One region of the Priestia sp. TRN 1309 genome, then DNA from elsewhere that is predicted to be linked to it. Evidence: predicted binding sites of a transcription regulator. Region 1 holds the regulator's gene; each other region holds the start of a gene.
The links. Region 1 encodes Rex, which represses fermentation and respiration genes when NADH is low (regulators of the CRP and FNR family bind a similar motif). Its sites were predicted from a motif close to TTGTGAAATATTTCACAA; they were not measured.

Region 1 (11,072 bases):
ATTTAAAACGGTTTTATTAGACGTTAAATTGGCTTGCTCTTGGTCGTAATAACCAACCATTACATTTGAGCCAAAGGAAATGGTCCCAGTCTTGAAGCTGAGTTTATCCACAATGCCTTTTAATAAAGTTGATTTCCCCACGCCATTAGGACCAACCAACGCAAGGCTTTCCCCTTTTTTAATGCGAAGGTTTGCCTCTTGGACGACATAGTTGTGTTCATCATATCCGATAGACACATCTTCCAGATTTAAGACTTCATTTCCGCTTTGACGTTCAATTTCAAACGAAAAACTAGCTGATTTTTCGCCTTCGTTAGGTCGATTTATTAACTCCATTCGATCGAGCTGTTTACGTCTGCTTTGCGCACGTTTTGTAGTCGATGCGCGGGCGATGTTTCGCTGAATAAAATCATTCAGCTTTGCGACTTCATCTTGCTGCTTTTCGTACTGACGCAACTCTTTTTCATATCGCTCTGCTTTTTGTACAAGGTATTTAGAGTAGTTGCCCGTGTACTTCACCGTTGTTTTTTGTACGACTTCATACACTTGATTTACGACTTTATCAAGGAAGTAACGATCATGTGAAACGATTAAAATAGCTCCTTCATACCCTTGCAGAAACTGTTCCAGCCATGCTAAAGTTTCAATATCTAAGTGGTTGGTAGGCTCATCCAGAATAAGCAAATCAGGCTTTGTTAAAAGCAGTTTTGCAAGAGCCAGGCGCGTTTTTTGTCCACCGCTTAAGGAGGAAATAGGGGTGCTGTAGTCAAAGTTTGAAAAACGGAAACCGTGAAGAATAGATCGTGTATCCGCTTCATATTGATAGCCGCCTAAATCTTTGAACGTTACTTGAAGCTGATCGTACTCTTTGGTTAGTTTTTCGTATTGAACTGAATCATTAAAAATATCTGGATCGCCCATCTTCGTTTCAAGCGTACGTAATTCTTTTTCCATCTTCTTTAACGGAGCAAAGACAGTCATCATTTCTTCCCATATGGAGAGTGTTGACTCAAGAACTGTATCTTGTCCCATATAATCAATGGAAACACCCTTAGGTTTAATAATTTCTCCGCTGTCATAGGAAAGCTGCTCAGCAATAATTTTTAATAAAGTTGATTTACCAGCACCGTTTCGTCCCACTAGGGCAATGCGGTCTTTTGATTGTACTTCTAACTTTATATTCGATAAAATGGGTTCTGCCCCATAGTATTTTGTAATACCGTTCAATTGTAGAATAATCATTTTTTCACCTCTAGTAGTATATCCATAGTGTATTTTAACATATTTTTAACTACAAGTTCTTCCTACAAGCGTTTGTAATTTGTAGAGGGACAAGGACAAATGATGAAGCGAATGTTTTGATTCATGAAATAAAATGATTTTACCTGCACATTTTATACAGGATACTATGTTAAAATAAGAGATAAGTGCATCTCTGAACTTATCTATGATGGATGTAAAAAATCCGTCATGACTAACAAACCGATCCTTTGAAGGGCTAATTGCTTCGTTCTACAAACCGACTTTAAGGAGTGCTGAATAGACAAAAGCCGTCGAGGTGTGAAGCGGAGTATATATAAAACAAGAGAAAAGAGAGAGAATTGGAAGCGCTACCTCAAAGCGGTTGATGCTTTGTGAAAGGTAATGCAATATGACTTGAAAATGTTAGTAATGACATACATGAACTGAGGGGGTACAACGTGAACACTGAACAATTAAAAATACCACAAGCAACGGCTAAGCGATTGCCGCTTTATTATCGTTTTTTGAAAAATTTGCATGCTTCTGGTAAACAGCGTGTGTCGTCAGCGGAGTTAAGTGAGGCAGTGAAAGTGGATTCTGCTACTATTCGTCGGGACTTTTCTTACTTTGGTGCATTAGGAAAAAAGGGATACGGCTACAATGTGAATTATTTACTTACATTTTTCCGTAAAACGTTAGACCAAGATGAAGTAACGAAAGTAGCACTGATTGGCGTAGGGAATCTAGGAACGGCCTTTTTAAATTATAATTTTATTAAAAATAATAACACCAAAATTGAGTGCGCTTTTGATGTGATAGAAGATAAAGTAGGTACGAAAGTAGGCGACGTGCCGGTCTATCATCTTGACCAATTGGAAGATTATATGAGTGATGACATCTCAGTAGCGATTTTAACCGTTCCTGCCACTGTTGCTCAGCAAATTACTGATCGTTTAGTGAGTTGCGGAATTAAAGGAATTTTAAACTTTACTCCTGCACGCTTAAACGTACCGGATGAGATTCGACTCCATCATATTGATCTTGCTGTAGAATTACAGTCGCTCGTCTACTTTTTGAAAAATTATCCTGTTGAATAAGGCGGACTGTGTTACGATTTCCTTAAGTCTAAATTAATAAGGAGAGTGGGAATATGGGGATTGGAGCAGGCAGTTGGATTATTATTGCGATTGTAGCACTGCTTATTTTTGGACCGAAACGGTTACCGGAGCTAGGAAGATCAGTGGGCCAAACGCTTAGAGAGTTTAAGCATGCCGCTAGCGGTGCATCAGAAGATCGTGAAAAAGATAAACAGCGTCAAGTAGATGACAAAGAGTAAAAGGGTGATCATAGTATGACCGAACAAGAAATGTCAATATATGATCATATAGGAGAGCTGCGAAAACGCATTTTAATTGTTTTATTTTTCTTTGTGATTGCCACAATTGGCGGCTTTTTTATAGCGGATAAGGTTATTGTCTATTTACAGCATGCTGATGAGGCAAAGAATTTAACGATGAATGCATTTCGGTTAACAGATCCAGTTAAGATTTATATGCAATTTGCTGTTATTATCGGCTGTGTACTTGCAGCTCCTGTTGCACTGTATCAACTTTGGGCATTTATTAGTCCTGGTTTATATGAAAAAGAGCGTAAGGTAACGCTTGGATATATTCCTGTTTCCATTTTTCTCTTTATCGGCGGTGTCTCTTTTTCTTATTTTGTGTTGTTTCCATTTGTCGTTGATTTTATGACGCGCGTTTCTGATGAGCTGAATGTAAACCAAGTGATTGGCATTAATGAATACTTTTCTTTTTTAATGCAGCTCACACTGCCTTTTGGCTTGTTGTTTCAGCTTCCTGTCGTCGTTATGTTTTTGACGCGTTTAGGAATTATAACGCCTATGTTTTTATCTCAAATTCGAAAATATGCCTATTTCGTACTGCTAGTTATTGCCGCACTTATTACACCACCGGAATTGCTCTCGCACATGATGGTGACAGTGCCGCTCTTAATTTTGTATGAAATCAGCATCATTATTTCCCGCATTTCGTATCGCAAAGTGTTAAAGGCAAGGGCAGAGCAAGAAAGAGAAGATGTTAGTATGTAAAAAAACCACTGAAACAGTGGTTTTTTTATTTGGATGAATCATCTTGATTTTTATATTGCTGCTGCAATTTTTTAATTTTGTAGTGCAAGATAAAGATGCGAACCGCAAACCTGAAATCGAATGCGGCTACGAGTGCAAATAAGATTGTGGGGAAATTCCAGACGGTTTCCTGGGCATTTTGAATTGCCAAGTAGGTGAATAAAATCCCCATAATAATATAAATAAACCCTCGTGTTAAAGGGATATTCTTCATAAAAACATGCCTCCAAAAATGAACTGCATTTGTTCTGCTTGTTTTTGCATTTCTATAATTTTATCTGCAAAAATAGTTTGAGATAAAATAACGATTGTATTCATCAAAACATGAGCAATAATAGGTACAACAATTAGTCTCGTCCTTGCATAAAGGAATGCAAATACAAATCCCATAGCTGTATACACAAGTAAATGTTTAAAATCCCAGTGTACCGCAGCGAAAATAAGGGAACTAATAAATGCAGAGATAAAGAAATTGTATCGTTTGTGAAGAGAACCAAAAATAATCTTTCGGAAAATAATCTCTTCTAGTATTGGTCCAATAACAGACGTAACGACAATAAGGAACGGCGTTGCTTTAACAAGATTAACAATATTTTGTGTGTTTTCAGATACTTGGGTAATGCCAAGAGCGTGCTCAATCATACCTGCTACAGCTTGACCAGCCATAGCGAGAAACACCCCAAGGACTGACCAGACAACAGCAATCGTTTTTCCAGCATGTTCTATACGCATGGACATGTCACGGCGCAGCAGCAGTAAGACAATAAGTAAACCAAGGATAAAGCTAATGATAGTCCAATAAGTCAAAAGCATGACATTCGCTGTTCGAACTGGATAGTCATCAAACATTCCTGTTAATTTTAACAGCGGTATACCAACAACTCCTGAAAACTGCATAAGGATGTAGGTGAGGATAACATACCAATAACGTTTTTCCAATCTTCTATACTCCTTTAAAAGGTTTTTATGTATATATGTCGAAGAAGTACTGTAAAGTTAGTAATTTCTTCTTGCTCGTATTGTAACATACATATTATTGAACAGAGAAAAGAATGCTTTATTTCTCAAAATCGTCGAAATCTAAGACTATTATATGTAGTTGTCGTAAATTTTAAATTTTTTTTGTTTAATACTTGCAAAAAAAACCCACTTTGTTTTAATATAATAATTGTGTTAGCACTCGTTGAGGTTGAGTGCTAATAAAAATGCAAACATATTATTTGAGGAGGTTGTTTCACTTGTTAAAGCCATTAGGTGATCGCGTAGTGATTGAACTTGTAAAATCTGAGGAAAAAACAGCAAGCGGTATCGTGTTACCGGACAGTGCAAAAGAAAAGCCACAAGAGGGTAAAATTGTTGCTGTAGGTACAGGCCGAGTATTAGAAAGCGGTGAGCGTGTAGCTTTAGAAGTAGCTGCGGGCGATCGTATCATCTTCTCAAAATATGCGGGTACTGAAGTAAAATACGAAGGTACTGAATACTTAATTTTACGCGAAAGCGATATTTTAGCTGTAATCGGCTAATTTTAACCACAAACTTATCATACGTAAAAAATAGATTATTAAGAACATCTTGAGGAGGTCAAAGAACATGGCAAAAGACATTAAATTTAGCGAAGAAGCACGTCGCGCAATGCTACGTGGTGTAGATACATTAGCAAATGCTGTAAAAGTAACGCTTGGACCAAAAGGTCGTAACGTTGTATTGGAAAAGAAATTCGGTTCACCGCTTATTACAAATGACGGTGTAACAATTGCAAAAGAAATCGAATTAGAAGACGCATTTGAAAATATGGGTGCTAAATTAGTAGCCGAAGTTGCTAGCAAAACAAACGACGTTGCTGGTGACGGTACAACTACTGCAACAGTTTTAGCGCAAGCAATGATCAGAGAAGGTCTTAAAAACGTAACGGCTGGTGCTAACCCAATGGGTATCCGTAAAGGTATGGAAAAAGCAGTAGCTGTAGCGGTTGAAGAACTAAAAGCAATCTCTAAACCAATTCAAGGTAAAGATTCAATTGCTCAAGTAGCGGCTATCTCAGCAGCTGACGAAGAAGTAGGTCAATTAATTGCTGAAGCAATGGAGCGCGTTGGTAACGACGGCGTTATCACACTTGAAGAATCAAAAGGTTTCACAACTGAATTAGAAGTGGTAGAAGGTATGCAGTTTGACCGTGGATATGCATCTCCTTACATGGTAACTGATTCAGATAAAATGGAAGCTGTATTAGATGATCCATACATCTTAATCACAGACAAAAAAATCGGTAACATTCAAGAAATCTTACCGGTATTAGAGCAAGTTGTTCAACAAGGCAAGCCTCTATTAATCATTGCTGAAGACGTAGAAGGTGAAGCTTTAGCAACATTAGTTGTGAACAAACTTCGCGGTACATTTACAGCTGTAGCTGTTAAAGCTCCTGGTTTCGGTGATCGCCGTAAAGCAATGCTACAAGACGTTGCTATTCTAACAGGCGGAGAAGTAATTACTGAAGAGCTTGGTCTTGACTTAAAAACAGCAGGCATCGATCAATTAGGTCGCGCTTCTAAAATTGTTGTAACAAAAGAAAATACAACAGTTGTAAACGGTGCAGGAAACGCAGAAAATATCCTAGCACGCGTAAACCAAATCAAAGCTCAGCTTGAAGAAACAACTTCAGAGTTTGACCGTGAAAAATTACAAGAGCGTTTAGCAAAACTTGCTGGTGGCGTAGCTGTAATTAAAGTTGGTGCGGCAACTGAAACTGAGTTAAAAGAACGTAAATTACGTATTGAAGATGCATTAAACTCTACGCGTGCTGCGGTTGAAGAAGGTATCGTAGCTGGTGGTGGTACTGCATTAGTAAATATCTATAATAAAGTAGCAAGCATCGAAGCTGACGGTGACACTGCTACAGGTATCAACATCGTATTGCGTGCGATTGAAGAGCCTGTACGTCAAATCGCTCACAACGCTGGTTTAGAAGGATCAGTAATCGTTGAGCGTCTAAAAGGCGAAGCAGTTGGAACTGGATTCAACGCTGCAACTGGCGAGTGGGTAAATATGTTAGACACTGGTATCGTTGACCCAACAAAAGTAACGCGTTCAGCTCTTCAAAATGCTTCTTCTGTAGCGGCTATGTTCTTAACAACTGAAGCAGTTGTTGCTGACAAGCCAGAAGAAGGCGGTGCACCTGCAATGCCTGACATGGGCGGCATGGGTGGAATGGGCGGCATGATGTAATCACTGCCCTACCTAAAAAAGCGACCAAGTACTCACTTGGTCGCTTTTTTGTGTGCGTTAATATTTTCAGATTTTTTTAAAATTTGTTAAGATAGTACTATGTTTATTGGAAAACTTACTAAACTCAAGGCTTAACTGAGTTTTAAGGGGGAGCTTCGTTGATTCAGCTCGATCATATTAATAATAAATTAAACCAAGTATTAGAAAACATTGATCAAATTGTGATTGGAAAACGTCACGTATCTACGTTGAGTTTGGTTGCTTTGCTTGCCGAGGGCCATATTTTGCTTGAAGATGTACCGGGTGTAGGAAAAACGATGCTAGTGAAGGCACTGGCCAAATCAATTGATGCGGAATTTAAACGAATTCAATTCACGCCTGATTTGCTGCCGTCCGACGTAACAGGTGTTTCTATTTACAGTCCAAAAGATATGGAATTTCATTTTCGTCCAGGTCCTATCATGAGCCACATAGTACTCGCTGATGAGATTAACAGGACTTCTCCTAAAACACAATCGGCGCTTTTAGAAGCAATGGCTGAGCATCATGTAACAACCGATGGTATCACCCGGGAAATTCCGGCGCCTTTTTTTGTGATGGCTACTCAAAATCCCGTTGATTTTGATGGGACCTATCATTTGCCGGAAGCGCAGCTGGATCGTTTTTTATTCAAACTAAGCATGGGGTATCCTACGCAAGAAGAGGAGCTTCAAATTTTAAATGGCGTATCGACTCAAGTTAATCTTGAAGATGTCAAACCTGTTATGAGCGTTCCAGAATTAGTACAGGCTCAAAAAGCTGTAAGCAGTATTTATGTAGATGATACGATCAAGAACTATATCATTGAAATTATTCGCAAAACTCGCTCTCATCCACATGTTTCATTAGGTATTAGTCCTCGTGGCACGGTTTCCTTTATGAAGGCTATTCAAGCATATGCGTTAGTAAAGGGAAGAGATTACTGTCTTCCTGATGATGTTCAAGAGCTTGCTTCGTATGTGTGTGCACATCGCTTAACGCTAAGACCCGATACTCAGTACAGCGGTTTAACAGCGAGTGATGTGATGAAGCAAATTATGGCTGATACGAAAGTACCTGTTAAAAGGTAAGAGGATAATTTATGAAACAGTATATAAAAGTGATATGGAACAAAGGTAGAGACTGGTTCGTTTTATTCTGCATCTTTACCGCTACGTTTTCTTACGCCATGTTTCAAGGAGGCTTTGTCAGCTGGTTTTTATTTTATAGCTTCTTACCTTTTGGATTATATGCGGTAGCCGTGTTGCTCTATCCGTTGAAGAAGTGGAATGTTGCTCGTGATGTGAAGCTACAGCCTCGATTCGCTGGAGATCATCTTTCTTATGAAATTCACATTACACGCTCCTCGGCTTTTCTTGTTTATATGGCAGCGGTGAAAGAGGAGAGTAACCTTTTAGATCAAGAAGAAAGAACAATTTATCCGCTTTTTCAACGAAACGCTGTTATTCCGTATGAAAGATCGTTTGTAGAAAGAGGAGAATATGAATTTTTTACGATTTCAATTGAAATTAGTGATTTATTAGGCATCGTAAAAAAGAAGGCATATTTTCTACTGCAGCAGCGATTTATCGTTTATCCTCAGATTCATAAGATAGATATCCCGTTTCTTTTAGCGGGAATAGAAGAAGGGAAAAATGAAGTTTCTACGGGAAATCAATCTACTACGTTAGTGACAGGCATTAGAGAATATCAGCCGGGTGACCGATTAGGATCTATCGATTGGAAGGCGACCGCTCGTAAAGCTACGTTGATTTCTAAAGAGTTTGGTCATTATCATGAACGGAGTATAATTATCATTGCAGATGTTATGGGCCCTCTATACTTTGAAGAGCGAATGAGCTTTCTTGCATCCATGCTCATTCATGAAGAAACCAAGCGTAAAAAAGTCGATTTTCTTTTAGCTGGAGATGCCCTTTTTTCGCAGAAAACCTCTGAACAAAGGGAGGTTGAAAACCTGTTGCATCACTTAGCACGTGCACAGCCTATTAGCAATCGAGCATTCGAAACAGAATTTCAGAATATTGCTATTCAAAAGCAGCATTCTTTTATGGTAATTGTCAGTCAGGTTACAGGGACTCTTATTGGCCAGATTCAATCCAAGCTGAGCCCTCATGCTAAGGCTTCACTCATTGTCGTTAAAAATGAAGGAGCGGGGCTTAGTGACGAAGAGGCAGTTATTGTCAATGGCATACAATCTTCTGCTTTAACGATTGAAGTCGTTCATATTGATCTTCCTCTATCACTAAAGGAAGTGAGGGCGGAAATAAGTGAATAAATCAGCTTGGTATGTAAAAAACGTCTTATTATACGCGGGAGCTTTCTTTTTATTAGTGGAATGGCTTCTCCCTTTAAATGAAGTCACTGATACGAATCAAATTCAATACTTTATCCTGTTTGTCGCTTACTGTTTTTTGAGCTTAACGTTTCGATTGCCGTTTATTGTGATGACGTTAGGGAGCATGTTGTTTATTTTGTTTTCACTTCACAATCTCTATTTCCAAGGTGCCTTCTTTTCTTCAGAATGGCTTCCAAGACTTTTGGAAATTCTTCAGTCAGATGTACAAAGTATCATGGAGTGGAATATAGCGAATTTATCCTTTGAAATGAGGACCACTTTATTTTTTATCCTGCTTTGGATTATGGCTTATTTAATTCGATACTGGATCTTTTATCAAAAAAGAATTTTCTTCTTTTTCTTCTTAACCATTTTGTATATTACCGTATTGGATACCTTTTCTACTTACGATGCCGGAGCTGCTATTATTCGCGTGACGATTATCGGATTTTTATTAGTAGCCATGCTTCGCATCAATCCTGAACGTATAAAAGGTGCTAGCACCGAGCGTTTAGAAAATAGAAAACGATCGTTTCTTTTTCTAGGCAGTTTTTTAGCCATTGTCATTGTGCTTGCTTATCTCGCCCCTAAACCAGGTCCGCAGTGGCCAGATCCGGTCCCTTTTATTGCAGCTCACACAACAAATCAAGGACAGGGAGAATCTGCAAGCGGTCAACGAATTGGCTATGATATGGACGATTCTAAATTGGGGGGATCCTTTGTCAATGATGATACGGTTGTGTTTACAGCTAAAGTAGAGGATGAGCACTATTGGCGTATTGAAACGAAGGATGTGTATACAGGTAAGGGCTGGGAGCTGTCTAAAGAGGAAGAAAAAGTGCCTTTCAAAGGAAATGAAAACTTACTCCCTCAATATGATTCAAGTGTTGCAGGAGAAGTAAGAAAAGCAGAAGTTACCTATTCGCAGCCTTCTGTTCATCTTATGCATGTTCCTCAACTGCTGTCTCTAACCTTAAAAAATGGCATTCAAACCGATGTTACACCGACAAATGAAAAATTATATCCTTATCAAAATGACAAACTTGTTACTGTTCAATCGTATGAGCTAACGTATAAATATCCTGTGTTTGATACCGGGCTTCTTCAGCAAGCAGAGGAGAAAAAGTCAGAGAGTCTAGAGAATAATAATGAATTTATAGCAAGGTATACACAGCTTCCTGCTAATTTGCCAAAACGAGTAAAGGATTTAGCTCGTACGATAACAAAAAATAAAAACAATCGCTATGAAAAAGCGAAAGCCGTTGAAGAATACTTCCGATCCAATCCATATATATACGATACTGAAAACGTTCCAATTCCTACGAAGAATAAAGATTATGTGGATCAATTTTTATTTGATACAAAAAGAGGATACTGTGATAACTTCTCTACTTCTATGGTCGTGCTGCTTCGTTCATTAGATATTCCTGCTCGGTGGGTAAAGGGCTATACAGAAGGTGATGCCACCGTTATTTCAGGAAGTAGTAAGTGGACAACCTATGAAATTACACAAAATAATGCTCATTCTTGGGTCGAAGTCTATTTTCCAGGAGCGGGATGGGTACCTTTTGAACCAACAAAAAGTTTTTCTAATCCTTATGATTTTGTAGATAGCCAACCTAACAACTCTAGTGAAAATAGTCAAAGGGAAGAAGAGAAACAAGAAACGCAAGTCAAGGAGCAGCCTAAGAAGAAAGAGCTTCCGGCACAAGAAAAAAGAGAGAAAGAAAAAACAGCTTCTCTTCAAAATGCTAAGTTGTCTATGAAATGGAAAGTGCTTTTCTACGGACTGATTGTAGTTATGTTAATAGTAATATATCTCAATCGATTTAAATGGTTTTTACCTTTTTATATCTCTTTTTATAAAAAGAAAGAGAGTGTGGAAACCTTTGAATCAGCGTATGCTTTTTTACTTAAAAGACTCGCTGCAAATGGACTAAAACGGCAAGAAAATCAAACGCTGCGCGACTTTGCAGGAGAAGTAGACGAAAAATTAAATACGGTAAATATGCTAAAATTAACGGAAAAATACGAGCGGGTTTTATATCGAAATGCAGATTCCATAAAAGAATGGAAAGAGTCGATTGA
Region 2 (11,072 bases), on a different contig from region 1:
TAAAAATTGAACAATTTCAAACGAAAAAACGGCCAACAGTGCACCAAATGGATCGACAATAATACCTTCCCATTTTAAAATCGCTGCTGGTTTTGGTTTTAATTTAGCTTGTCGTAAAAGAGGTAAAATTACGGTTGGACCCGTCACAATAAAAAGCCCTCCGATAACAATTGCCACCGCCCAGGATAAATCCGCTATATAATGAGCAGCTAAAGAGCCTAACATCCAAGCTAGCATGGCTCCCAGTGTCACAATGCGAAACACGGGCTTTTCGATTCCTCTTACCTCTCTCATGTCTAAGTTCAAGCTGCCTTCAAATAAAATAACAGCTACAGCAATCGATACAAAAGGATCAAAAAGCTGAGCAAACTGTGCTTTAGGATCAATTAAACCTAAAATAGGGCCTGTTAGCAGTCCGATAATCGACATCACGACAATTGCTGGTAGCTTAAATCTCCAAGCCAGCCACTGAGATAGAACTCCTAGTCCCACTACAAGTGTGATATGTACAAGCATAGGTTCCATTGTATCTTCCTTCTCTCGTTCGCATAATGTGTATATATTTTCCCTAAAATAAACCGATGTTATACAGGAAGAAACAAACACTACCTTGTTTTACCACTTTTTCAAAAATGCTAAACGCCTCTCCCCTCTTTGAATCCAAGCTATTTTCCTTCGTTCGACACATATCTTACTCATGTTTGTCGAATTTCACTTTAGTATAAAATAGTAAAAAGCCTTTAGCTGCTGCTAAAGGCTTTTTGCCGGATGATCCAATTCATATAGCTTTTGATAGTGACTGTTCGTAGCAAGTAATTCCTCATGCGTTCCGCGAATGGCTATCTTTCCATCTTGTAGGAATAAGATTTCATCCATCTTTTCCATCCCAACTAAATTATGTGTAACCCAAATTAAAGTTTTGTCGTGAAGAGTTTCAAAGATAGTGGATAACAAACTCTTTTCAGTCACGGTATCCAACCCTGCAGTTGGCTCATCCAGCATAACAATTGGCGTACGCTGAAGTAGAACACGTGCTAACGCAATCCGCTGACGTTCTCCTCCTGAAAAGCGCTGACCTGTTTCGAGCATGGACGTTTGATATCCTTGATGCAAACCTTCCACAAGGGAGTGCATATTGACTTGCTTCATTGCCTCAATTACCTCTTCTTTTGTAGCCTCTTCATTAGCTAGTAATAAATTGTTTGCTACGCTTGTATTAAATAAATAAGGATTTTGATTTAATACAGAGATGAGTTTTGGTACATCTTCACGAACTTCAGCAACAGACTGACCGTTTAGTTGAACTGTACCTTCTGTAGGCAATAAGGAGCCTTGCAGCAGCTTTAACAGAGTCGACTTTCCAGCTCCGCTCTTGCCAAGAATCGCAATTTTTTTCCCTTGCTCGACTTGAAATGAAAGATCATGAATGACTGACTCTTCCTCATTGCTATAGCGAAAGCTTACATGCTCGACTTTTAAGCTAACCGAGTCCCATGAACCTTTGTAAGGTAGGGAAAGAGTATGTTTTTTCTTTTCATTCACAGATTCCCAGTTCTTTTCCATTTCCTGCACTCTATTTAATGACTCTTCAAATTGAGGAATTTTTTCTACTGCATTAGATACCGGCAGCAGTGCTTCAGATAAAGGAAATACTACTAAAATAAAAGCAGCAATAAAAACACCTGCAAGCTCTTTGTCTGCAAAAAGAGAAGCCCCAAACCAAATCATTGTGACAATTAAACCTGCTACAATAACTTGGCCAATCAATTCTCGGTAATACGTCCATAGTTTAAGCTTACGATCCATGCGGTCTAGCTCATCTTCTGTTTTGTTATACGAATGAAAAAATGACTGCTGCTGACCGCTTAACACCCAATCAGCAACTCCTAAAAACCCGTCTGTGACCTTAGCATATAACTGTGCTTTGCTTGATTTATATCGCTGATTGGCCGCTTTCATATGCCAAAGGGAAAAAAGCGGCATCACTACTACTAATAAAAATAAATAGATGGCAATCAAACATGCAAACTTTAGGCTAAAGAATCCTAAAGCTACAATCGAAATAACGTATAAAATAACAGCTGAGATTGTTGGAAGAATGGTACGCAAGAACAAGTCTTGTAAACTTTCAATATCTTCAGCGAGAACCGCTAAAACATCTCCCGTTCGATAGCGGGATGTAGCAACTAACGGTTCAATCAAATGATAAAGACGTGTACGCATCTTAGCTAAAATGCGAAGAATAAAATCGTGACTAACAAGACGCTCCGCATAACGAAAGGCGGCTCGACTTAAACCAAATGTACGCACAAGCACAATGGGAACGTACACCAGTAAGATTGTTTCTGGACGTAAGGAAGAAGCTGAAATCAAGTAACCTGATGTGAACATTAGCGCACAAGCAGAACCAATCGTTAACAAGCTTAGTAATAAGATAGAAAAGATACGATATTTATACGTTTTAAAGTAGGGCCATATCCAACTTTTATATTTCATCATATCTCCTCCTCTTCATGTAAAAATTGATAGTAAGCTCCTTTTTTTCGAATCAGTTCTTGATGATTGCCGACTTCTGCAACCTTTCCGTTCTCTATTACAACAATGAGGTCCATATCTTTCATCCAATGCAGACGGTGCGTAGCTAAAATAAATAACTTGTCTTGAAACATCGTTAAAATATCTTGCTTTAATTCATATTCCGTTTCAATATCTACTTGCGCCGTTGGTTCATCAAGCATAATAATAGGGCGATCGCTCAGAAACGCCCTAGCTAGGGCAATCCTTTGAGCTTGGCCGCCGCTAAGCTGCCGTCCTCCATCTCCTATCACTTCATTTTCCTTCTTAGGCATCTGTTGAATCGTAGATAAAAGTCCTGCTTTCGTTAAGGCATCTTCATAATCATAAGAACCGCCTCTATCCTGATAAAATTCAATATTTTCTTTCACTGTTCCATTAAAAATAAATGGGTGCTGAGGGATATACGTAATCTGCTTTTGCCAAGCATCTGAGCGTAAATCAACCGGCACGCCGTTTACTTCAGCAGACCCTTCTGTAAATTGTACAAAGCCGCTCAGTATATCAATAAGCGTCGATTTTCCAGCTCCGCTTTTTCCTATAATCCCAATTTTTTTACTTCCTTTAACATGAAGTGACACATCTTCAAGAGAAGGCGGCTGCTCTTCGTCATATTTTACGGTGATATGACGCAATTGAATTTCACTGTTTTCCGTCCAATCAGGAACATCTTCTTCTTTAGCCGACGGTTTTTCAGCCTGCTTTACAATCTTAATTAATGCATCTCCGGATTCTTTTCCGTCTAATGTTGCATGATAATCGTTTCCGACTTCCCGTATCGGCAGGAAGTATTCAGGCGCCAGCAATAAAATCATAAGTGCAGGCTCTAACGTCATCGAACCGTTCACTAGCCGCAAACCGAGCATAACAGCCACGATGGCTACAGATAACATCGTAAAGAAATCTAAAGCAAACGTAGATAAAAAAGCAATTCGGAGCGTTCCCATTGTCGCTTTTCGATAGCGGTCACTGACTCTTCCAATCGTTTCAGCATGCTCCTTACTTTTCCCGAGAAATGTTAACGTTTCTAATCCTCGAAGCGAATCTACAAAGTGATTGGACAGCACATGATACGTCTCCCATTGGCTATCTATTTTTTTCTGGGCAGCCAGTCCAAGTAAAATCATAAATAAAATTAAAATTGGCATAGTTACAAGCAAAATAATGCCTGAAAGCCGATCTTGATACCAAACGAAAGCGAGCACTAGCCAAGGTGTAACGCTGATGGCGGCCAGTTTAGGCAAAAACAGCTCAAGATAAGCGCGAAGCTTCTGTAGGCCTGTGGTGATGAGCGTCACCAAGTTTCCTGTCCCTTCATTTTTGGTAAAGCGCGGTCCGAGTGCAAAAATGCTTTTCATGACCGTCAAACGAAGTTCCTGAGTCGTTTTGACTCCAAATTGATATGCTGTTTTTTTCACTATAAAACTTACGATCTGACGAATCATAAAGGCAGACAAAAACAATCCGATTGCTTTTGTCTGCGAAGTTAAACTTTCACCATGAAAAAGAGCAGTAATTACTTCGGCAAGCCACTTAGCTTGAAAAATAATGGCTACACTTTGAATAGTAATAAGCCCTATTAACACGGCAAGAACCATTTTTATTCCGTTGTAAACCATTAAATTTCTACCCATTAGTACTCCATATGCTCCTTATGATCTACACGTTTTCTAAAAACGTAGTAGCTCCAAATTTGATAACCTAACACAAAAGGCAGTAACGCAATAGCAGCGTAAGACATAATTTTCAAGGAATAATTCCCTGATGCTGCATTATGAATCGTTAAACTATAGCTTTCATTGACTGAACTAACCAAAACGGTTGGAAACAATCCTGCAAATATAGAGGAAATTGATAAAATTAAAATTAAGCCAGACATAGCAAAGGCCCATCCGTCTTTTTTCCGTGTAAGGAAAAATCCTGCTAGTAAATACACGAAAATACCGATAAAAAATGTGTATAGCATCAAGCGGCTATGATTGCTGAATAAATTTGTTTCAAAAAACGTCATGCCTGAAAAAATAAGAAGCAGCAAGGCATTAACAGGCAAAAGCTTCATGGCAACTTTTCGTGAACGATCTCTAATGTCATCCATCGTACGGATCGTCGCAAAAATAAGTCCGTGCCATAAGCAAAGCATCGTTAGCGTCACGCCGCCCGTTATGGTATATAGATTCACAATATCCGAAAAGCCGGCATTCATTTGCATGTTGCGCTCAACAGGCAATCCTTTCATTAGTGCTGAAAATAAGATGCCGAAAATGAGCGGTGGAAAAAGACTTCCAAAGAAGATAACCCAATCCCACGCATTTTTCCACGCTTGTTTTTCAACTTTTCCTCGAAATTCAAATGCTACACCGCGTCCGATAAGCGAAAGCAACAGAAGAACAAAAAGAACATATGACCCGCTTAATAGCGTTGCATACCAGTTTGGAAAAGCGGCAAACATAGCACCGATTGCTGAAATTAACCAAACTTCATTTGCATCCCAAAAAGGACCGATTGTATTAATAAAAGCTCGTCGCTCTAAGTCGTTTCTTCCTAAAAAGTGAGACACCATTCCAATCCCAAAATCAAAGCCTTCTAAAAAGATAAAACCAACAAACAGAATGGATACTAGCAAATACCAGAATTCATTAAGAGAAAACATTGTATCCCTCCTTTGTAAACGGATCAGTTGATGTTACTTTTGTATGTGCTTCGTGATCGTGATCTGGACCTTTTTTAATTTCTTTAACGAACAAGAACACCATAATCACAGCTAAAATTAAGTAAAAGAACGAAAACGAGATAATAGAAAATAGCAATTCACCTGCTGTTACACCAGGAGACACGGCATCTTCGGTTTTCATATAGCCAAATACAACCCAAGGCTGACGGCCAATCTCTGTCATAATCCAACCTGCTGAGCTTCCAAGGAACGGAAAGGCGATGGCAATCGTCATAATACGTAAAAATAGTTTGCTTTCTTGAAGTTTTTTACGAGAAAGCAAGTACGTACCCCAAATGCCTAATGCACATAATACGCCACCTAGACCAGCCATAATGCGGAAACTCCAAAACGTTGTTCGAACGGGTGGAATATAATTTCCTTCTCCATATTTCGCCGTATACTGCTGCTGCAGCTCATTCATTCCAGGAACGGAGCCTGAAAACTTACCGTATGATAAGAAGCTTAATAAGTAAGGTATTTTGATTTCACTCGTATTTTTCTTTTCATCAGGGTGAATATTTGCTGTTACTGTCCAAGCACCTGGACTTCCGCTGTTTTCCCATAATCCTTCACTTGCGGCCATTTTCATCGGCTGTGTTTTAACTAAATATCCGGCCTGTTCATGCCCAGATAGTGCAATTCCTACACCTGAAACTAGCCCTACAAGGATAGCAACTTGAAATGATTTTTTAGCAAAAGCCACATGTTTTTTCTTCAAGAGCATAACAGCGCTGACACCCGTGATAAAAAAGGCGCCTGTTGCAAACGAACCTAAAATTGTATGAGGGAATTCGACCCACAGCTGACCGTTCGTTAACAATTTAAAGAAGTCATTCATTTCTAAACGGCCATTATTTAGCTCCATTCCGACCGGATGCTGCATAAAAGAATTAGCCGTTAAAATAAAGAACGCTGAAAAGATAGTACCTAGACTAACAAGCCAAATACATAGACAGTGCAGCCATTTAGGCAAACGATCCCACCCGAAAATCCACAGTCCAAGGAAAGTGGACTCCATAAAAAACGCGAGCAGTGCTTCAATAGCGAGCGGCGCACCGAATACATCTCCTACAAATCTTGAGTACTCTGACCAGTTCATGCCAAACTGAAATTCTTGTAAAATACCTGTTACGACTCCGACAGCAAAGTTAATCAGGAATAAGTGCCCCCAAAACTTTGCCATCTTTTTATACTGTTCATCTTTTTTTACTACGTACATCGTTTCCATGATCGCTACTAAAAAGACAAGGCCGATAGACAGCGGTACAAAGATAAAATGAAACAGCGTCGTTGATGCAAATTGAATACGTGATAGTATGACTGTATCCATCTTCTTTCTCCTTTCATATATAAGAACATTCATCATTTCCATAGATACTTTGCTCATTTCTGAGCATCTTTTACTTATATTGTGAAACATTGAGCATAACAATTCGAGAAATATGCTCAACATTTCACAAACATGTGTAATGTCTCTCTTTCTATTTACATAGTATAGTCTATTTTTTTAGCTGTGCACGTACATTTTTTGAACGTTTTTAGACTAAAACGTGACTTTCTTGTGACAAAAAAGGGAAGGATCTCTTTATTTTTTCATAAAAAAAGCACGCTCTGATTTGAGCTTGCTTCTCTACGGTCGATATTTTGCTTTCGCATTTAATTTAGATTGACGAATGATTTGGTTAATGACTTCAGAAAATACAATACCAATGGCAATTGAACCTGAAATCATAAAGGCTTTTGCTGCAAGACTAATCGCTTCATTATAATTATTTTCTACAAAGTTACGCATGGCATCGTATGCTGTTCCCCCTGGAACGAGCGGAATAATACCTGCTACGGTGAAAATAATGATCGGCGTACGATAAATTTTTGCGTAAATTTGACTAATAATAGCAATAAAAAAGGCCGATGCTACAGTGCTTGGAATTTCATCTACACCATAGAACGTTAGCAAATAGTAAATGAGCCAGCCAATCATTCCGACAAAGCCACTTTTTAATAATGATTCACGTGGAACATTAAAAATGATCCCAAACGCTGCTGAAGCAATAAAACTTGTAATTATCTGCTCTACGATATGCATATGATGCCTCCCTTCTATAGAAGCGTAAATACAATGGCAATACCTGCACCAATAGCAAATGCCGTCAGAAACGCTTCTGCTCCTTTTGATAATCCAGACAGTAAATGTCCCGCCATTAAATCTCGCACTGCATTGGTAATCGATAACCCAGGAACGAGAGGCATAACGGATCCAATAATAATTTTATCAATTTGCGTTCCTAGTCCTGAAGCGACTAAAAGAGCTGATAAAAGTCCAATAACTAACGAAGCGGTAAACTCAGCAAAAAAGCGAATCGGAATAAGACGGTGGAAATACACCACGGTTAAAAATCCGAGACCTCCTGAAAACATCGCTGGAATAAAGTCCGTCCATAAACCTTGAAACATGATTAAAAAGCATCCGCTAGAAATGGATGCAGCTGCAAGTTGAACCCATAGTGGAAAAGCTACGTTCGTTGCTTCAATTTCTTGTAGCATTTCATACGCTTCCTCCAAGGAGATGTTTCCTTGACTGATGGTTCTTGAGACGCTATTTACCATAGTTACTTTTTTTAAATCGGTCGTTCGTTCGGAAATACGAATTAACTTCGTTTTCGTCGGTTCTTTCGTTTCAAGTGAAAACATAATCCCTGTTGGCGTCACATAGCTGTGGGATTTTTTTATACCGTAAGACGCTGCAATCCGCATCATTGTGTCTTCTACTCGATACGTTTCTGCTCCGCTTTCTAACATAATTTTACCTGCTAGTAAGCTAACGTCCATAATTTCATATTTATCTAATTTTTGTTGTGTCATCAAATCGCTCCAAACATATTAAAGCTTGGTTTTTTCCCCTACAGCATACAGTGTATAAGAAAGAGGGAAGTGGACGCAATGGTTAATGCAAAAAAGTGTGGACTTTTTGTCTCACACTTTCAGGAATAGTATATACATTCCTTATCAATTCATACGTTTTGTGGTCTCACGCTCTACTAATACAGGTGCCATTTTATACTGTACCTGATCTATTTCTTGCTGACCCTGAATTTGCTGAAGTAAGAGGTTTACTGCTTTTTCAGCCATTTTTTCCATCGGTTGACGGATGGTTGTTAGCGGAGGTTGCGCTTCACTAGCTTCTGTAATATCATCAAACCCTATAACAGACAAATCCGCTGGAACGTGAAGTCCGTTTTGCCACGCACAGTGTATCACTTTCAGAGCAATGTAATCCGTAGCACAAATAAGCGCAGTTGGGGGCTCTGGATGATGAGCTAGCTCATTTATAAACTGATATAGTTCATCTGAGTTATTCATATCTTCTTTCACAAACTTTGCGTTTGCTGACGGTACATACTGATAAAACAGAGACAGACGGTGCTCGACTCCGCTTACAGCTTTTCCAACGAACCCGATATTCTTATGGCCAAGGTCCGTTAAGTGAGCAACAGCTAATTGTATTCCCACCGCATCATCTACATGTACAATTGGCCAAAGTGCAGAAGAGCCGTCTCCTGTAAGAGAAACGTAAGGCGTTTGATATTGTTTTAATACGTCTACAAACGGATGCGGAGCGGCTACATAATCTAATAAAATGACTCCATCAAACCAATGATTCATCATCACATTTAATTGACGCTCAGCCGTTGTTTCTTGGTAATCCGTATGTCCAATAAGAACGTCCATCCCTCGACTTTGAACTTGCTGCTGTACCTTTTTTAACAGCTCGATTAAAAATGGGTCTTTTAAATCTCTAATTAATATCCCGATAATCCCTGTTTTTTGGGCCCGCAGAGCTGCCGCAAATGGATTTGTCTGATACCCTAAATGAGCTGCTGCTTTTAGTACTTTTTGTTTTGTTTTTTCACTGATTTTAATTTTACCGTCTTTATTATTGAAGATTCTTGATACCGTAGCTAATGAAACACCCGCTTCTTTTGCTACTTCTGTAATCGTGACTTTTTTTCTCCCCATTCGTACCGACTCCTATTTCCTTTTAGTCTATCGACCAAGTAAACATTTTTCTTTATTATACTACTAGAAGTCGGAACCACCCAAAACTACCTTCCCTACTTTTCACTAAACAGCCACTTTAACACATCTTGAATTTTTTGATCCCAATATGCCCAGTCGTGACTTCCTTTTCCTTCTTCATATGTAAAACAAATAGGCTCTTGCTTACATCGCTCGGAAAAACGTTTATTTTCCTGATATAAAAAATCTTCCGTTCCACAGCATTGATAAATACGCGGAGTCACTTCTCCATAGCGCCGGCGATTTTCAAGCAGCCAGAAAAGATCATCCTCAGGTCTAATAACAGGCGGGATGCCAAAAATCAAAGGATAATCTAGGAACTGAACTTCCCCTCGCTCTCCAAGCCCTTCAATGTCCATCACTCCTGATAAACTGGCAGCTGCAGAAAATTGATGTGGTTTGCGAAACGCCCATTTTAAAGCGCCGTACCCTCCCATAGAAAGACCAGCCACAAAATTATCTTCTCTTTTTTCCGATAACGGAAAGAATGACCTAGCCAATTGAGGAAGTTCTTCTGTTACAAACGTCCAATACTTCTTTCCATAAGCCATATCTCTATAAAAGCTACGATCTACATTTGGCATTACAACTGCAAGTCCTAATTCTGATGCGTAGCGTTCAATCGAAGTTCTTCTCATCCATATCGTATGATCATCAGAAAGACCGTGTAATAAATAGAGCGTAGGGTGTTTCTCACTTCTTGTATTGGTTTGTAAACCAATCTGAGATTTTGTTTGCTGCGGTATCAAAACGTTCATTGAAGTACTTATTTGCAATACTTCTGAAAAAAAATCACATTGAATAAACGCCATATTTCTCTTCCCCCTTACTTTTTCTTCCCTATTGATTGATAACAAAACGTACATAATTCATATAAAAGTTAAAAAATAGTTTGATTATTTACAATTTTTAGTTTAACATAAAAACATCTTTTATGAAAACGTTTTACGTATAACGTTTTTTTAAATTAAAATAGTGAACGCGATTCAAAGGAGGAATTTATATGGGGATAGTAAAAGTAACTTCTGACGAGTATAAGGAGCAAAAAGGAAATCTATTTTTTGTTATTTTCATTTCATGTGCAGCTGCTTTTGGAGGGTTACTTTACGGCTATGACACAGCCGTCATTTCAGGGGCTATTGGGTTGATGGAAGTGCATTTTAATCTCAGTCCAACGATGGTAGGTTTTGTTGTATCCAGTTTGCTGCTCGGGGGTGCCGTTGGGGTACTTTCTTCAGGAAAACTGAGTGATCGATTCGGTAGAAAAGGTATCTTGCTTTTAGCAGCTTCTTTATTTATCGTATCCGCAATTATGCAAGCGCTATCTTCAACCATCTCTTTTGTGATTATTTCTCGAATTATTGGAGGGCTAGGCATTGGTATGGCCTCCGTTCTTTCTATTACCTATATTTCTGAAATAGCCCCTCCGCACATGCGCGGCCGCTTAGGCTCTCTTTATCAATTTGCTGTTGCCGTTGGGATTGTTTCTGTCTATTTTGTAAATGACTACATTTTATCTATTGGGGAAGACGCATGGCAGAATTCCACAGGATGGCGCTACATTATCGGTGCTTCTGGGATTCCAGCTCTTTTATTTCTTCTTATCCTTTCTCCTGTTCCTGAAAGTCCGAGGTGGCTAGTAAAAGCAAACCGCACTGTAGAAGCTATGGACATTTTAATTAAAATCAATGGTACACACATTGCACGC
Region 3 (11,072 bases), on a different contig from region 1:
GTCTGGGATTCGTGAATAGTTAATGAATTTATTTCGTCAACAAAAGCAAAACCATCATCAAATGTCACTAATAAGTTTTCACTTTCTCGAGACCACGCTGTCATGCCAGTAAAATAAAGACTCCCGACCGTACCATTTTCAAACTTTAGCGAAATACTATTTGAAATATACTCACGATGATTATTTCTAAAACCTGTCACGTGAACAACTTCTCCGAACAAGTGACGAACAAGATCGACAATATGTATAGCAGCCAGCTTCACAAACTGTTCTTCATTTTTACAAAAAGGGGTGCTGTCTACAGCAAATCTTGCTTGAAATGAACGAACACTTCCTAGGCTACCTTCTTCAATTAATTCTTTTAACTTCATATAACAAGGCGCATAGCGCTTCATAAAACCTACCATAACTTTTACGCCAGCTTGCTTAGCAGCATCTGAAATCTCTTTTGCTTCTCTTTCATTCATCCCCAAAGGCTTGTCCACATAAACATTTTGTCCTGCTCGAATGCAATCAAGCACCAAAGCAGGATGATCTTTAGGCTGTGCCACAACCACTACTCCATCGCACTTTTCTTGTTTTAGCATTTTCTTATAATCATCGTACGGCGTACCGCTGCTCCCAAATCGTTGAAGAGCAGTTTTTGATCTTTCGATACTGCGTGTGGAAATTGCTTTAATTTCTGCTCCCGCTTCAATAACAGAGGGGTAAATGTTCGTTGATGCGTGAAAGCCTGCACCGATAAAACATAATTTTGCTTTCGTCATGTTTTCGCTCCTATTTATTTTTTGATGGATTTATACAAGTTTGACCATATCACAAGCTCTTTTTGAATGTCCAATAGAAGTCTGAAATATATGATTCAAAAGAAAAAAAGCATGTGATACATGCTTTTTTTCTTTAATTTATGTATGAATTGTAAAACGATTCATACGAATACGTAATCAAATTGTTTTCTTTTGCAAAACACTCAATGGAAACAGGAAATAAGAACCCGTATTTTTTTAAAATTGCAATATTTTTTTCGAATTGCTCGCAGTCGCTTTCTTCAATCGGCCGATGTTGAATCGCTTCAATCACGGCAATTATTGTCTGAAGGCTACTAATGACTTGCAATGCTTCATCGAGTAAGCCATTATATAAATGGTCTGTACAATAATCTGGATTTAATAATTGATCAGGATTAAGCTTATCTACAGATACATACCGAGGTAACAAGTCATAGCGAAGCTGTTCAGTCAACTCTTCTATGTAATTCTCCATTTCTGGCGGAGCTGCTTGGGCAATTTTCATGGTTACCCCCCCTTTTTTCTCTTAACTTATGTCTCTTTATTTAGCATAACATAAACATAAAACGAGAACTTCAGGTAGTTATTTCCTCCTAATTATTTACAAGTTCTTTTTAAAGATTAAAGGATATTTACTAGTATGTAAGGAAGGGATTAAATATGAGTATACACGGCCAATGGCTAGAAGATAAAATCACAAAAAATGATGCAGGGCAAACAATTGAAGATTATTTAAAAACGAAATGGCGTATTCCCAAAAAAACGTTGCATCAGTTTCGGATGAATAAAAATGTGCTTATAAACGGTGAGCCTTTACCATGGAGGAATACTCTTAAGGAAAATGATAGAGTATCACTCCCTTTTTTTGAAGCAGAATCTAATGAAATAACACCTTACAATGTTAATATAGAGATTTTGTTTGAAGATGAACACGTGCTAATCGTAAACAAACCAATAAACATAGATACTCATCCTTCATCAGAGCAGGACCAAAAAACTCTTTTAAATGCTGTAGCTGCTTATTTTCAAAAAATAGGCCTCCAAACAAAACCTAGACACGTTCACCGTTTGGACAGCGATACATCAGGTGCTATCTTATTCACGAAGCATTTTGTAGCAAGCTCTGTGTTTGACCAGCTGCTGGCTGAACGTAAAATTAATCGGACTTATGTTGCTCTTGTCCAAGGACTCATGAAACAAGAGCAAGGAATCGTTAATGAACCTATTGGACGCGATCGCCATCACGCTACGAGAAGAAGAGTATCTAGAACGGGACAAGCTGCCAAAACATCTTATCGCGTGTTAAAGCGCAATATGGCAAAAAATGAAACGCTTATTGAACTTTCGCTCGAGACCGGACGCACTCACCAAATACGTGTTCATATGAGTCACGTCGGCCATCCATTACTTGGTGATACGCTTTATGGCGGAAAGAGATTAAAAGATCAGCAGCAAGCTTTACATGCCATTAAGCTTTCTTTTATACACCCGTTTACACATCAGCGCGTGTCAGCTGTTGCACCTCTAGATCAGCAGGTTTTTTTACCGTACAGCAACTTGTTTTCCTATTAAATAAAAAAGAGCGCCAATATGTTATTGGCGCTCTTTTTTATTTAATTTTAAATTGACGAATCAAGTTCGCCAATTCTTCACTAATCTCTTGCAAATGTTCAGCCGATTGAGAAACAGTAGAAATAGCTCTAATTTGTTCTTCTGTAGAAGCCGTAATTTCTTCCGTTCCTGCTGCTGATTGCTGTGCAATAGCTGCTATACTTTGAATGGCCGCTACCACGTCTTCCTTATGCTCATCAATGCTGTCCATGCTGCTTGTTACATGTTCGACAGCCGCTGCCACCTGCTCAATGGTAGTAGCAATTTCACGAAAAGCTTGTTCTGTGTCTCCTACCACAAAGTCTTGAGATTTTGAAAGTTCTTCTGTCCGGTTGCATTCTTCACGAGCAGCCGCGACTTCCCCTTGAATCGCTGCAATCGTGTGGCGAACTTGTTCAGTAGCCTGAGAGGACTGTTCAGCAAGTTTTCGTACCTCTTCAGCTACTACCGCAAATCCTTTGCCATGTTCTCCTGCACGAGCTGCTTCAATACTAGCATTTAGTGCAAGTAAATTTGTCTGATCTGAAATGCTATTAATTGTAAAAATAATAGATTCAATTTCTTTCATCTTACTTGTTAACTCTTCCATTACCGTTTGAACACCGTGAATCGTCTGAGATGATTCGGTAGTTTGGTTGCGAAGCAGCTGCATTTGTTTTAAGCCTTTTTCATTGATGGTTACAGCTTCAATCGTCATTTTATTAATCTGGGCGTTTTGTTCAATGACTTCTTCAATTTGTGAAGATAAACTCATCGTTTTGTGATTAGTAGAGTCAGCGTCAGAAGCCTGCTGCGTGGCGCCGCTGGCAATCTCATGGATAGCCCGGCCAATTTCTTCACTGGATGCAGTTGCTTCTTCAGATACAGCACTCAAGTCTTCAACAGACGTTTTTACTGTCTCAACAGACGTCTGAACCGTGCCAATCAATGTTTTCATTTTAGCTACCATATCGTTAAATAAATGAGTAAGTTCACCAATTTCATCTTTTGACTTCGTCTGAACCTGAACTGTTAAATCGCCAGCTGTTACTTTGGCTACTTCGTTTTTCAAGCGGCGAATCGGATTCGTAATGATTCTTGAGAAAAAGATGGTTAACACCACTGATAATAAGATGCCAATTAACGCAATCCAGACAATCACATTCAGTAAATGATGAGCGCTTGAGAGCATTTCATTATAAATAAAGGCGTTTCCTATCTTCCAATTTGTTCCTTCGAGAGTATCATATGCCATCACTCTCTCTTCACCTTGAAAGGTATACTTCATGAAATCTTTATTCCGGTCTGCTTCGTACATTTTTTTCATAAATGGCTGATTCATTAAATTTTTTCCAGCTTCTGTTGGATGAACGAGCGCTGTGCCATTTTGATCAAATAAAAATGCATATCCACCGTGATTTACTTCTGCTTTACCTACAATGTTTTTTAATGCATCTAAGTCTAAATCAGTAGCTATAACGCCCAGCACATTTTTAGTATCTGGATCTAAAATAGCCTTTGCAATCGTCACAACCGTCTTTTTCGTTGCTGCATCTTCATATGGATCCGTGTAAACAACCTCTTCAGGTGATTCTACTGCTTGTTTGTACCACACCCTGGAAGTCGGATCATAGTTTGAACCAAACTCTTGCTTGGGAACAGAATACATTCCCTTATTTTTAGTGCCTATGTATTCAAGTGCCAGGTTTGGATATTTTTCTTTAAACTGCGTAAACTCTTTTTGAACCGTATTCCATGTAAAATACGGATTTTTCTCTTGGTTTGTTTGATTTCCTTCCTGCTTAACAAAATTAACGATTACATCATTTTCACTATACGTCAGCAAAGAACGACTATACATGTCTAAGTACGTATGAATCGTTTCTTTTAACTCTTTCACTTGACTTTGAGACTGAATCTCTACATCTTTTTCTATTTGTGTTTTGGTAAATTGATAAACAGCCCCTGAAACAACTAATAATAAAATAGCTATAAAAATACTAAAAAATACTACGAGCTTTGCACTTAACCTCTTCATTCCCTCACCCTTCTACAAAAATCTTTATATTACTAATAACGGCTTTTCATTTTCATTTTTGAAGAAGTTTTTGTGATTTATTTCAAATTTCTCCAAAAATAAAACCAGCCCATCCTTTCATAACGAAAGAACGTGCTGGTTTTATTTTTGCTTTTCGTATGCATCAGGTTCAATATGAACAAGCGTATCTTTAATCTGATGCTCATCGTTCATCATATGTTCAATTTGATCAGCAATTTCATGGCTTTTAATAACATTTAAATGGGGATCTACTTTAACAGTTACATCAATCACGACTTGATTACCAAGCTTGCGCGCTTTCACATCTTCTACTTCTTTTACACCTTCTACAAGCCCAATGCTTTCTTTGTAGTGCCCTAACTTTTCTTCATCAAATCCGTCCGTTAAGGAGTGAGCCGCTTCTTTAAAAATCTCGATGGCTGTTTTACAAATAATAATTCCCACAGCAAAAGCAGCTACCACGTCCAGCCAGGGCAGGCCGAATTGTGAGCCGAAAATTCCCACAACAGCCCCTATACTCACAAGTGCATCAGACAAATTATCTTTAGCAACCGCATATAAAGACTGGCTATCAAGTTTTTTAGCAATCTTAATATTATACCGGTAGACACCACCCATAACAGCAGCCGCTCCAAGACCTACCCAAGCAGCCAGTAAATTAGGCGCTTCAGATTTGTCCATAAATAATGACTGACCCGCGTCGACCAATACTTCTAGTCCGATGACCATCATGATAAAAGAAGCAATAAGTGAAGAGATATGTTCCGCTCTGGAATGTCCATAGGGATGATCATTATCGCGAGGTTTTTTAGAGATTTTTAAGCCGACTAAGACGGCAATTGATGCAATAATATCTGTAACATTATTAAGACCGTCGGCTTTTAAAGCAGAGGAAGCGGTGACACCCGCAATAATAAGTTTACATGCTGATAAAAAGATATATGATAAGATACTAACCCAAGCGCCTTTTTGGGCTTGCTCATAGTAGTTCTCCATCCCTTCCACTCCTTTATTCAAAATAAGCAAACTTAGTGTAACAAATGGATTTCGTGTGGGTCTATAGAAACATTATTGGCTGTTAACATACAAATAGAGAATGTTAAACTCTTTAGCTTTCTGCAAAACAAGTTGCCTTTACTCAACACTTTAAACGTTTAAGATCTTTCTAAATGTGGCACTTCATGTAGAAGAACCCTTTTTTAAATCGCCCTGTAAAATTGTTTACTATTTTTTTAAGGGTGTGATTTTTATCACAGCCGAGGGTATTTATTCTTGTTACACTAACATTGTGAAAAACATCACAAAATAAAATTCAAAGGATGATACAAATGAAAACACAATTTACACCAAAGACACGAAAAGTTGCCGTTATCGGAACTGGTTTTGTTGGCTCAAGCTACGCTTTTTCAATGGTCAATCAAGGTATTGCCAATGAATTAGTGTTAATCGATATGAACAAAGAAAAAGCAGAAGGCGAAGCACGCGATATCAATCATGGAATGCCATTTGCCACACCGATGAAAATCTGGGCTGGAGATTATAAAGACTGCGCTGATGCTGATTTAGTAGTTATTACAGCGGGCGCTAATCAAGCTCCAGGGGAAACGCGCTTAGATCTAGTTGAAAAAAACGTTAAAATTTTTGAATGCATTGTAAAAGATATTATGAACAGCGGATTTGACGGCATCATTTTAGTGGCAACAAATCCAGTTGATATTCTCGCACACGTTACACAAAAAGTATCAGGATTACCAAACGAACGAGTAATTGGTTCAGGAACGATTCTTGACACAGCTCGCTTCCGCTACTTGTTAAGCGACTATTTCGAAGTAGATTCTCGCAACGTCCACGCTTATATTATGGGGGAACATGGAGATACGGAATTTCCTGTTTGGAGCCACGCGCAAATTGGCGGTGTGAAGCTCGAACATTTTATCAATACTGCTGCTATTGAAAAAGAGCCGGATATGCAGCATCTATTCGAACAAACACGCGATGCGGCTTACCATATTATTAATCGAAAAGGAGCGACTTATTACGGAATTGCGATGGGACTTGTACGCATAACCAAGGCTATTTTAGATGATGAAAATTCTATTTTAACGGTATCTGCTTTATTAGAAGGACAATACGGTATTTCTGATGTGTATATCGGCGTGCCGGCTATCATTAATAAAAACGGCGTGCGCCAAATTATTGAATTGAATTTAACTCCTCACGAACAGCAGCAGCTCGAGCACTCTGCTAGCATTCTTAAGCAAACTCGCGACAGAGCTTTTGTGTAACATCAAAAGATTTTTGCGGGGGACTCCCCCGCTCCCTTGTTTTAAATATGTAGTAGAGGTGTATGAATATGACGTGGACTCAAGTATATAATCCGTTAAATAATATTTGGCTTTCTGCACTAATTGCACTCATCCCCATCATCTTTTTCTTTATTGCTTTAACTCTTTTGAAATTAAAAGGACACATTGCTGCTGGTATTACGGTACTTCTTTCTATGATTATTGCTATTTATTTTTATGATATGCCTGCCTCAATGGTCTTAGGAGCCACAGGCTATGGGTTTTTGTATGCACTTTGGCCCATCAGCTATATTATTATCGGCGCGGTGTTCTTATACAAGCTAACTGTCAAAAGCGGACAGTTTACTACCATTAGGCAATCTATTATTTCAATAACCGATGACCCCCGCTTGCAAATGCTGCTTGTTGCTTTTTCCTTTAATGCTTTTTTAGAAGGAGCAGCAGGATTTGGAGCTCCAATTGCCATTACAGCAGCGCTTCTAGTTGGACTTGGATTCAAACCGTTAAAAGCAGCGGCGCTATGCTTAATTGCTAATACAGCTTCAGGAGCTTTTGGCGCCATGGGGATTCCTGTCATTGTCGCAGGACAAGTATCTGGCATTGATCCAAAAGAAATTGCTCATTTTCTTGGCACGCAGCTTCCGATTATTTCTTTTCTTATCCCTTTTTTACTTGTCTTTATTATGGATGGGATAAAAGGATTAAAAGACGTATGGAAAGCAACGAGCATCACAGCCATTTCCTATGCACTGACGCAGTATTTAACTGTTACATACATCGGCCCTGAACTTCCAAATATCACATCTTCTATTGTGAGTTTGCTTGCTCTTGCTTTTTATATTAAAAGAACAAGCCCGGCAGCAGCTAAAAGCTTCAGCCTGTCACCAAAACAAATTTTAAAGGCTTGGTCTCCTTTTATTCTATTAACGATACTCGTTACGGCTTGGAGCATTTCTTTTGTCAAAACGGCGCTTGAACATCTGAACCTGCTTATTAACGTCCCATTTTTACACAATCACGTAATTAAAGCAGCGCCTTTAGTAAAAGATCCTACGCCTTACGCTGCTGTCTTAAAAATAGACTTATTTGCAGCAACAGGTACGGCAATTCTTATCGCTTGTATCCTTTCAGTTTTCTTGCTTAACGTATCGGCAAAAGTGGCATGGACCACTCTTTTGGAAACCGTAAAAGAACTATCAAGACCTATTATGACGATTATGATGGTCATTGCTTTTGCTTTTATTTCAAATTATTCAGGACAGTCCTCTACACTTGGATTGGCACTCGCTACATCAGCTGCTTATTTTCCATTTTTATCTCCATTTCTTGGCTGGATTGGCGTATTTCTAACGGGGTCTGTCGTATCGAATAATGCGCTGTTCGGCAACTTGCAGCTAACTACTGCTCAGCAAATTAATGTCTTGCCAATTATTCTCGTAGCGGCTAATACTGCCGGCGGCGTGATGGCTAAAATGCTTTCTCCTCAATCAATTGCTGTCGCTGCTGGAGCAGTAGGTTTAGCCGGAAAAGAGGGTGAACTGTTTAAATACACGCTCAAATACAGCATGGGATTTTTGATACTAGGAGGATTTGTTACCTTTTTATTGGCTTGGTGGTTATGATAAAAAACTGCTAAAAATCCTGTTATTACCTTGTTTCTTTCATTTAAACAAACGTTTGATTATATAAAAAAGTCCCCAGTTAGCGCCGGGGATTTTTTTATTCTGAAATAAGTAAACCTATATTGCCAAATTGTTTTCCTTTATCTAATCGTTCGCAAGCTGCAGCTGCCTCTGACAGCGGATAGAATCTATCGACGATTGGTTTAATTTGATGTTTCTCTATAAAATCCATCATGTCCACAAATTCTTCCTGACTTCCCATAGATGTGCCAAGTATATTGAATTGAGGATAAAAAATAGTTCTTAGAGGCAATTCAACTTCATTTCCAGAACTCGCACCAAAATTAACAATTCTTCCATTTGGCTTTAGTATTTCAAAATACGTCGGAAATAAAGCTGCCCCCACACTATCAAGTATGATATCTACTTTTCTATCGTTGATTTCTTCTTTTAGGTTACTTCCACTGTCTAATGCATAATCAGCTCCGTACTCTAGGGCTTGCTTTCTTTTTTCATCACTTCTAGAAGTAACCGTTACGTCAGCTCCGATAGCTTTTGCGAATAACAAGCCATAAGTCGCGACTCCGCTCCCTATACCAGGAATAAGTAGATGTTCTCCTTTTTTTAACTGCCCTTTTGTAAAGAGAGCTCTATACGCAGTTAAAGCTGATAATGAAAGAACTCCCGCTTGTTTCCAAGATAGATAAGGCGGCTTTTGCACAACATTATCCGCTTTTATGATTACATACTCTGCAAACGTTCCATTCGATGGACCACCTAAAATTTTAGGCGTAAACGGAATGTCCTCTATACGATCCCACTCCAGACTTGGATTAATGATCACTTCTATTCCAATTTTTAAACCTTTTACGCCTTCTCCCACTTCTTCTATAATACCTGCACCGTCTGAACCGGGAATAAACGGCTTATCTCCTTTGCCTCGATTATTCATAACAAATAAATCTCTCCGGTTTAAACCTGCTGTTTTTAACCTTACTTTTACTTCTCCTCTTTCAGGGGGCATCTCCTGAAGATCTCTGTAATTCATGCCTGCTATACCGCTTTTCTCACTATGTATAATGACTTTCATGATTTCGCCTCCTCTTAATCTACTCTACTAAAAAGCTCAAAACCGCAAAAGAAATATGCCCAAAAAAAGGAAAAAAACTTTTAAAATCGCTTTTTCACTGTTTTATCTTTATTTTTCTGTATCCTAAAAGTATTCAGCTTCTTTTATTACAGTTTTGTTACAAAAAAGATTATTTGTAACAAAACGAATATAAAATAGAAAAATCGGTTTAAAAATCCTGATAAATCAACATTTATCCGCAATTTATTTACTATATCTACTTCAGAAACTAGTAAAAATCTAAAAAAATTTAAGAAAAAAAGACAAAACACTTTCTTTTATTACAGATTTATTGTAATATAAATGTAACAAAAGAAATATAAAACACATAATCGTTACATAAATAAGGTTAATTAATTAGGAGTGAGTTAGAAATGAAAAAAATTGGACTAGTTTTATCATCAATCGCTATTTTCTTTACACTAAGCACTGGAGTTACAGCACAAACAACATCTTCAACACTAACGGATGCAAATGCTGTCAAAATTGCAGCTAGTGCCAGCAATCATTTCTGGAGTGCTCTGCACGGTTATAAAAACAAACCATGTACAGAACGTACATTTGAATATAAAGGAACTGAGTACGTGTACCTTTGCCCTGAATTTGATACAAAAGCTGAGCTATCAAGCTACTTATCTGAGACATTTACAAATAGTGCAGTAGAAAAAGGATTAACAAATTACGGCTATATCACATATAACGGCAAACTTGCACATCCAATCGGCGACGGATTCAGCATGTTAGAGTGGTCAAAAGCAAAAACAAAGCTTGTGTATCAAACAGCAACAGTTCGCTCTTATGAATTCACAGTTCCAACTGTAGATGGCGGCAGTGTAAAACGAACTGTCACATTCTATAAATCTAATTCTCAGTGGAAAGTAAATAAATTTGACGCTGTTCAATAATAAAAAAAGCAGGCCTGCTTGAGCAGACCTGCTTTTTTCTTTTTGATCGATAACATAAATAAAACTTCTACTTACAGCGCTCTAATAGCTGTAAATAGAAGTTGAGATCACAAGTTTAAGTAAATCAAATTTTGTCGAATCCTGTAGAAACATTGATAAGTTACGTTTTATATTACAGGCTAAATTGCTTGTTGTCAACATGATTTAACAAAAAGATAAATCGACATATACTAAACATATCAAAGACTTTTTGATATCGCAGTTGGCAGACATTATTCTATACATATATCAATGCAAGCAAGAAAGAAGCGCTCTTCATTTCCCATTAAAAATAAAAACATTAGCTTGGATTTTGTTCATGTTCCTTTGGGTTATCATGTACAGGGTGCGCCCCTGGGAATAACCTTTGAGCTTTTTCATGAAGGTTTTTGTTTTCATAATTAAATGCGCTATACGTTCGCTGCCCTTCTTCCCATGAAGTAGATTTCCCCAGTTTTTGATTAACCGGAGAGCCGAAGGGACCGTCTGGAAATTCTTCAGCGGTTATATACTCGTGGCTTTTTTCTACTGTAGAGAAATCACGATACGAGGGCTGTTTGTCTTCTTTCAATGATTTCACCCCTTCTTTCTAGAAGATTTTCTACTAGTATGCACACTTCTTTGTAAAAAACCC

Region 2: the regulator Rex is predicted to act here: its motif matches at 6,730-6,747, upstream of ACRPLQ_RS19885 (cytochrome ubiquinol oxidase subunit I).
Region 3: the regulator Rex is predicted to act here: its motif matches at 5,724-5,741, upstream of ACRPLQ_RS23895 (L-lactate dehydrogenase).

What each region holds. Positions count from the first base shown of each region.
Region 1 is NZ_JBOZGM010000014.1:3,860-14,931, reverse strand. Features, by position in the region: gene ACRPLQ_RS26125 (ABC-F family ATP-binding cassette domain-containing protein) at 1-1,242, opposite strand, end outside; gene ACRPLQ_RS26120 (redox-sensing transcriptional repressor Rex) at 1,701-2,339, shown strand; gene tatA (twin-arginine translocase TatA/TatE family subunit) at 2,393-2,578, shown strand; gene tatC (twin-arginine translocase subunit TatC) at 2,594-3,349, shown strand; gene ACRPLQ_RS26105 (YdiK family protein) at 3,375-3,602, opposite strand; gene ACRPLQ_RS26100 (CPBP family intramembrane glutamic endopeptidase) at 3,599-4,327, opposite strand; gene groES (co-chaperone GroES) at 4,627-4,911, shown strand; gene groL (chaperonin GroEL) at 4,979-6,610, shown strand; gene ACRPLQ_RS26085 (AAA family ATPase) at 6,769-7,719, shown strand; gene ACRPLQ_RS26080 (DUF58 domain-containing protein) at 7,731-8,924, shown strand; gene ACRPLQ_RS26075 (transglutaminase TgpA family protein) at 8,917-11,072, shown strand, end outside.
Region 2 is NZ_JBOZGM010000005.1:66,166-77,237, reverse strand. Features, by position in the region: gene ACRPLQ_RS19905 (cation:proton antiporter) at 1-525, opposite strand, end outside; gene cydC (thiol reductant ABC exporter subunit CydC) at 751-2,496, opposite strand; gene cydD (thiol reductant ABC exporter subunit CydD) at 2,496-4,208, opposite strand; gene cydB (cytochrome d ubiquinol oxidase subunit II) at 4,208-5,224, opposite strand; gene ACRPLQ_RS19885 (cytochrome ubiquinol oxidase subunit I) at 5,211-6,617, opposite strand; gene ACRPLQ_RS19880 (threonine/serine exporter family protein) at 6,918-7,373, opposite strand; gene ACRPLQ_RS19875 (threonine/serine exporter family protein) at 7,388-8,149, opposite strand; gene ACRPLQ_RS19870 (LacI family DNA-binding transcriptional regulator) at 8,294-9,304, opposite strand; gene ACRPLQ_RS19865 (alpha/beta hydrolase) at 9,400-10,176, opposite strand; gene ACRPLQ_RS19860 (sugar porter family MFS transporter) at 10,368-11,072, shown strand, end outside.
Region 3 is NZ_JBOZGM010000008.1:42,407-53,478, reverse strand. Features, by position in the region: gene ACRPLQ_RS23920 (Gfo/Idh/MocA family protein) at 1-767, opposite strand, end outside; gene ACRPLQ_RS23915 (YhcU family protein) at 901-1,293, opposite strand; gene ACRPLQ_RS23910 (RluA family pseudouridine synthase) at 1,449-2,360, shown strand; gene ACRPLQ_RS23905 (methyl-accepting chemotaxis protein) at 2,398-4,416, opposite strand; gene ACRPLQ_RS23900 (cation diffusion facilitator family transporter) at 4,558-5,433, opposite strand; gene ACRPLQ_RS23895 (L-lactate dehydrogenase) at 5,766-6,722, shown strand; gene ACRPLQ_RS23890 (lactate permease LctP family transporter) at 6,785-8,365, shown strand; gene ACRPLQ_RS23885 (zinc-binding dehydrogenase) at 8,463-9,455, opposite strand; gene ACRPLQ_RS23880 (IseA DL-endopeptidase inhibitor family protein) at 9,869-10,399, shown strand; gene ACRPLQ_RS23875 (hypothetical protein) at 10,740-11,009, opposite strand.